Thermus aquaticus: one gene and its partner. The protein of the gene in region 1 interacts with the protein of each later gene in a pairwise test. Links are inferred from orthologs where the notes say so. Each region holds a gene or a part of one and is shown on either strand. Other genes may lie near its edges. The genes, in order: recA and dprA.

Evidence for each region.
Region 2: the proteins of recA (region 1) and dprA interact in binary tests that used the Bacillus subtilis proteins (3 or more experiments, as listed by UniProt). The link is inferred for Thermus aquaticus from one-to-one orthologs.

Annotation. Positions count from the first base shown.
Region 1 is NZ_LHCI01000106.1:749,302-752,603, forward strand. What follows is about bases 7-3,005. They hold recA (recombinase RecA), read left to right. Parts: upstream 7-994; coding sequence 995-2,017; downstream 2,018-3,005. Other genes in these bases: BVI061214_RS05075 (CinA family nicotinamide mononucleotide deamidase-related protein), read left to right, coding at 7-454; thpR (RNA 2',3'-cyclic phosphodiesterase), read left to right, coding at 451-1,044; rny (ribonuclease Y), read left to right, coding at 2,018-3,005. Outside these bases: more of BVI061214_RS05075, read left to right, coding at 1-6; more of rny, read left to right, coding at 3,006-3,302. UniProt on the Bacillus subtilis protein: Multifunctional protein involved in homologous recombination, DNA repair and competence.
Region 2 is NZ_LHCI01000106.1:163,264-166,370, reverse strand. What follows is about bases 220-3,023. They hold dprA (DNA-processing protein DprA), read left to right. Parts: upstream 220-1,022; coding sequence 1,023-2,024; downstream 2,025-3,023. Other genes in these bases: BVI061214_RS01850 (manganese catalase family protein), read right to left, coding at 2,082-2,990; era (GTPase Era), read right to left, coding at 220-941. In the rest of the region: more of era, read right to left, coding at 36-219; BVI061214_RS01845 (hydrogen peroxide-inducible genes activator), read left to right, coding at 3,103-3,107. UniProt on the Bacillus subtilis protein: Protein that helps load RecA onto ssDNA during transformation. Binds cooperatively to circular ssDNA, is able to bridge different segments of DNA. Favors the loading of RecA onto SsbA- or SsbB-coated ssDNA and formation of RecA-DNA filaments.

The DNA of each region.
Region 1 (3,302 bases):
GGGGGAGATGACCCTGGCCGAGGCGGTGAAGCGGCGTATGGAGCTGGAGGGGGCCACCCTGGCCACCATGGAGAGCCTGACCGGGGGGCTTCTGGGGGCGGAGATCACCCGCCTTCCCGGGGCCAGCCGCTTCTACCTGGGGGGCGTGGTATCCTATTCCGTAGGGGCCAAGGCCCGCTTCGGTGTGCCGGAGGAACGCCTCGCCAAGACGGTCTCCGCCGAGACGGCCAAGGCCATGGCGGAGGCCGCTCGGACCCTTTTTGGCGCCACCTACGCCCTGGCCACCACGGGCGTGGCGGGGCCGGACCCCCTGGAAGGGGAGCCCGTGGGCACGGTCTACGTGGCCGTGGCCGGCCCCCAGGGGGCGGAGGCCAGGCGGTACCGCTTCCCCGGGGACCGGGAGGCGGTGAGGCTACGGAGCGTGTACGCCGCGCTGGCCCTTCTGGTGACATGAGGCTTTTCTACGCCGTTTTTCTCCCCGAGGATGTGAGGCGGGCCCTGGAGGCCGCCCAGGAGAAGCTTTCCCGCTACAAGGGCTGGAAGGCGGTGCCGCCCCACCAGCTCCACCTTACCCTTCTCTTTTTGGGGGAAAGGCCCGAGGGGGACCTGGAGGACCTTATCGCCCTGGGCCACCGCCTGGGGCGGAAGACCCCGCCCTTTGTGGCCGGCCTCAGGGGCACCGGCTACTTCCCCAACGAGGGCACGCCCCGGGTCTGGTTCGCCAAGGCCGAGGGGGAGGGGTTTAACCTCCTGGCCCGGGGCCTGAGGGATGGGGTGAGGGAGGTTCTGGGGGAGGAGGCCCTTAAGGCCGAAGGGGACCGGGCCTTCAAGCCCCACATCACCCTGGCCCGGCGCAAGGCCCCCGCCCCCAGGGTTCCCCCGGTGGTCTTCGGCCTCACCTGGCCCGTGGAGTCCTTCGCCCTGGTGCGCTCGGAGCTCAAGCCTAGGGGGCCCGTCTACACCATTCTGGAAAAGTTCCCTTTGCGAGGTGAGCATGGAAGAGAACAAGAGGAAGTCGCTGGAAAACGCCCTCAAGACCATTGAAAAGGAGTTTGGCAAGGGGGCCGTCATGCGCCTGGGGGAGATGCCCAAGCTCCAGGTGGACGTGATCCCCACGGGCTCCTTGGGCCTGGACCTGGCCCTGGGGATCGGGGGCATCCCCCGGGGGCGGGTCACCGAGATCTTTGGGCCGGAGTCGGGGGGCAAGACCACTTTGGCCCTGACCATCATCGCCCAGGCCCAGAAGGGGGGCGGGGTGGCGGCCTTCGTGGACGCCGAGCACGCCCTAGACCCCCTTTACGCCAAGAAGCTCGGGGTGGACGTGCAGGAGCTTCTGGTCTCCCAGCCGGACACCGGGGAGCAGGCTTTGGAGATCGTGGAGCTTCTGGCCCGCTCGGGGGCGGTGGACGTGATCGTGGTGGATTCGGTGGCCGCTTTGGTGCCCAAGGCGGAGATTGAGGGGGAGATGGGGGACCAGCACGTGGGCCTCCAGGCCCGGCTCATGAGCCAGGCCCTGAGGAAGCTGCCCGCCGTCCTCTCCAAGAGCAACACCGCCGCCATCTTCATCAACCAGGTGCGGGAGAAGGTGGGGGTCATGTACGGCAACCCCGAGACCACGCCGGGCGGCCGGGCCCTCAAGTTCTACTCCAGCGTGCGCCTGGACGTGCGCAAAAGCGGCCAGCCCATCAAGGTGGGCAACGAGGCCGTGGGCATCAAGGTCAAGGTCAAGGTGGTGAAGAACAAGCTGGCCCCGCCCTTCCGGGAGGCGGAGCTGGAGATCTACTTCGGCCGGGGCCTGGACCCCGTTATGGACCTGGTCAACGTGGCCGTAGCGGCGGGGGGCATTGAGAAGGCCGGCTCCTGGTTCTCCTACGGCGAGCACCGCCTGGGCCAGGGCAAGGAGAAGGCGGCCGAGTACCTGAGGGAGCGGCCGGAGCTTCTGGAGGAGATCCGGGCCAAGGTCCTGGAGCGGGCGGACAAGGTGGTCCTGGCCGCCGGCGAGGAAGAGGGGGAGTAGATGACCCTTCTGGACCTGGTGCTTTTGCTCCTGGTCCTGGCCCTTCTCGCCGCCCTCTTCCTGAGGCGCAAGGGGGGTGAGGGTGAGGCGAGGGGGGAGGCCAGGGAGATCCTCGAGGCCGCCAAGGCCGAGGCCAAGGAGGCCCTGGAGTCTGCCCGCAAGGAGGCCAGGGAGATCCTGGAGGCGGCCCGCCAGGAGGCCAAGGCCCTGAGGGAGGAGGCCGAAAGCCGCCTAAAGGCCCTTCGGCAGGAGCTGGAGGAGGAGGCCCGGGCCCGGGCCGAGGCCCTGGAGAAGGAATCCAGGAGGCGCCTGGCCGAGGCCGAGGAGCGCCTGAAGGCGGAAAGGGAGGAGCTCAGGGCGGAGAGGGAGCGGCTTAAGGCCCTCCAGGAGGAGCTCAAGGCCGAAAGGGAGCGCCTCAAGGAGGAGCGGGAGGAGCTTCGCCGGGAGGCGGAACGGCTTTCCAAAAGGGGCGAGGCCCTGGACGCCCGGGCCATGAAGCTGGACGCCCTGGAGGAGGCGCTATCCAAGCGGGAAGAGGTCTTGAAGGCCAAAGAGGCCGGCCTCCTTGAGCGGGAAAAGGAGATTGAGCAGAGGCTCTACCAGGTGGCGGGCCTCTCCCCCGAGGAGGCCAGGAGGCTCATCCTGGAACGGTTGGACCGGGAGCTGGAGGAGGAGAAGGCGGCCAGGGTGCGGGCCGCCTTGGAGCGGGCCCGGGTAGAGGCCAGGCGCGAGGCCCAGAAGATCCTGGCTCAGGCCATGCAGCGCCAGGCCTCGGAGACCGCGGCCCAGCTGGCGGTGTCCGTGGTCCCCATCCCTTCCGACGCCATGAAGGGCCGCATCATCGGCCGGGAAGGGCGCAACATCCGCACCTTTGAGGCCCTCACCGGCGTGGACCTGATCATTGACGACACCCCGGAGGCGGTCCTGCTTTCCTCCTTCAACCCCGTGCGGCGCGAGATCGCCCGCATGGCCCTGGAGGAGCTCCTCAAAGACGGCCGCATCCACCCAAGCCGCATAGAGGAGGTGGTGGAGAAGGCCAAGCAGGAGATGAAGACCTTCATCTACGAGAGGGGGGAGGAGGCGGCCCTCGAGGCCGGGGTGGTGGGCCTGAAGCCCGGCCTGATCCAGCTATTGGGCCGGCTCCACTTCCGCTCCAGCTACGGCCAGAACGTCCTCAAGCACTCCATTCAGGTGGCCCACCTCACCGGCATCATGGCGGCGGAGCTGGGCCTGGACGCAGGGCTCGCCCGCAGGGCGGGGCTTCTTCACGATATCGGCAAGAGCG
Region 2 (3,107 bases), 590 kb from region 1 along the record:
GGTAAAGGGGAAGGGGAAGTCTGGGGTGGCGGGGCTCACCCCACCGAGGCCCGGTAGCCCAGCTCCCTTAGGGCCTCGGGGTCCTTGCGCCAGTCGGGGTAGACCTTGACCTCGAGGTCCAGGTAAACCTTGCGGTTCAGGAAGACCTCCAGCTGCTTCCTGGCCGCCTGGCCGATCTCCTTCAGCTTTTTCCCGCCCTCGCCGATGACGATGCCCTTCTGGGAGGGGCGCTCCACGTAGACGACCACCTTGATGTAGAGGACGCCGTTTTCCCTCTCGGCCACCTCCTCCACCTTGGTGGCGATGGCGTAGGGCACCTCGTGCCACAGGCGCTTCATGGCCTCTTCCCGCACGATCTCCGCCACCCACTCCCCGAAGGTCTGGTCGCTCTTGGCGTGGTCCTCGGGGTAGTAGAAGGGGCCCTCGGGCATGAGGGCGAGGAGCTCGGCCTTGAGCCCGGCCACCTGCTTCTCGTCCAAAGCGGAGAGCATGCGGGGCTCGGCCTCGGGCAGGAGGGCGTGGTAGGCCTTCAGGGCCTCCTCGGGGTACTTGGCCTCGTCCAACTTGTTGCCCACCAGGAGGATGGGCACCTTGCCCACCAGGGGCTTCAGGGCCTTGGCCACCAGCTCGTCCTCCGGGGTGGGGGGGTGGCGGAGGTCCACCACCCATACCACGGCGTTCACGTCGGCAAGGGCCTCGTAGACCTCCTGGTCCATGAACTCGCCCAGGGCGTCCATGGGCTTATGGAGGCCCGGGGTGTCCACGAAGACGATCTGCCGCCTTCCCTCGGTGAGGATGCCCCTAAGGCGCTTCCTGGTGGTCTGGGGGCGGGGGCTTATGGGGGCCACCTTGACGCCCAGCAGGTTGTTGAGGAGGGTGGACTTGCCCACGTTGGGCTTGCCCACGATGGCCACGAATCCGGAATAGGTTTTCTCTTCCATGGTGGTTAGGTGATCCCGGCCCTGGGATTTGCCCAAGGGGCAGGGGCCGGACCTTCCAGGTCTTTCAGTATACTCCAGACCGTGGACCCTCTGGCCCTGGCCTTCCTTCCTGGGATCGGTCCCAAGAGGCTTCTAGAGCTTCTGGGGGCGGAAGACCCCAAAAAAGCCCTGGCGGAGCGCTTTCCCCAGCTCCTGGAGAGGCTTTCTGAGGCCGAGGCCCGGGCGGAGGCCGAGAGGCGCCGGGCGGAGGAGCTTAGCCTCAGGATCCTGGGCCTTTGGGAGGAGGGGTTTCCCGAAAGCCTGAAGCGCCTGCCTCAGCCCCCCACCCACCTCTACCTCAAAGGGACCCTGCCGGAGGAAGGCCAGGCGGTGGCCGTCGTGGGCACCAGGAGGGCGGCTCCCTGGGCCCTCTCCTTCGCCCGCAAGCTGGCCCGGGCCTTGGCGGAGGCGGGGGCGGTGGTGGTCTCGGGCCTGGCCCGGGGCATTGACCGGGAGGCCCACCTGGGGGCCCTCGAGGCGGGTGGCCGCACCCTGGGGGTGCTGGGAAGCGCCCTGGACCAGATCTACCCGCCGGAGCACCGCCCTATGGCGGAAAGGATGGACCTCCTCTCCGAGTTCCCGTTGGGCACCGGCCCCAAGCCCGAGCACTTCCCCCGCAGAAACCGCCTCATCGCCGGGCTCGCCCGGGCGGTCATCGTGGTGGAGGCTCCCCTCGAGTCCGGGGCCCTCATCACCGCCCGCTACGCCCTGGAGCTAGGCAAGGAGGTCCTGGCGGTGCCGGGAAGGCCCACGGACCAGGGCTCCCTGGGGGCCAACCGCCTCATCCAGGACGGGGCCTACCCCGTCCTCGCCCCGGAGGACGCCCTCGCCTACCTGGGCTTTTCTGGCAGGCGCAAGGAGGTCCCCGAGCTTTCCCCGGAGGAGTCCCGGCTTTACGAGCTCCTCCGCCAGGGGGAGGCTTTGCCCGAGCACCTGGCAGAGGCCCTGGGGATGAGCCCGGAAGGGGTCATCTCCCTCCTCACCCTCCTGGAGCTCAAGGGCTTGGTCCAGGCCCTCCCCGGGGGGCGGTACGGGGCCACCTGACCGGTTCAAGGGAAACCCCCGCCGAGGAAAAGGCCTCGGCAGGGGTGTTGCTCGGCCTTACTTGGCTTTTTCGTAGAGCTTCTTGGCGATCTCGTAGAGCTCCCCGGGGTGGAACTCGGGAGCGAACTCGGCGGCATCGTGGCCGGCGTCAAAGACGGGGCCGCCTGCGGGAGGCCCGTCCACCACCACCACTTCGCTGCCGTCTTCCGGCGAAGGGCCGGCCCAGATGAGGCCTAAGTCCTTGTAGTCTTCCTGGCTGAAACGGTACAGGTTCCGGTGGAAGCCCAGGTCCATGAACTTTTTGGCCTCGGGAATCTTGCTGTTCTCAATACGGGGGATGGGAAGCATCTTGTTCATCTCCACCCCGGTAAGGGTTTCCAAGGCCTTGCCGTAGGCGGCAGCGTGGACCCCACCCCGCACCAGGAGGTACCCGATCATCTCCCGGGCCACAGGGTTGTCGGTCATCTCGTAGACCCGGAGCTTGTGGGTGCGGGCCGCCACCTCCAGGAAGAAGTTGTGGAGTAGGTCTAGAATCAGATTACCGCTGGTGAAGACGTACTCCCCGTGCCAGTGCTCCCCCATAGCCCCCATTACCAGGCTGTTGCCCCCACCGGCGATAAAGTGGGCGACGTTGCGGGCGTCCTTGGCAAAGCCTAAGGGAGCGGTCACGGGATCCACTCCTTCTTCCAGGTCCTTCCCCGGATTCTTGGCCAGAAGGGAGTTGATGGTGGCCGCCACCAGCTCGATGTGTCCCAGCTCCTCCGTGGCGATGTTGGCGATGAGGTCGTAGTAAGGCTTGAGGGCCTTCTTCCCCCGGAAGTTGAAGGACTGGTACATGTAGTTCATCAGGGTGGACATCTCTCCAAACCGCCCCCCTAGAAGGGCCTGCACCGCCGCTGCGGCGTTGGGGTCCTGTTCCTTGGGCATGGGAAGCTCTATCTGTAGCCGATCAATCCTCAGGAACATGCTTTTCACCTCCCGAAGGCCGGCGGGGTTTTCCCCGCGGCCACTTTCCACCTTAGGGAAGGATCGTCCATAATTCCAATAGATTCTTTTAGGAGTTGCATAAACTAGATTTATGCG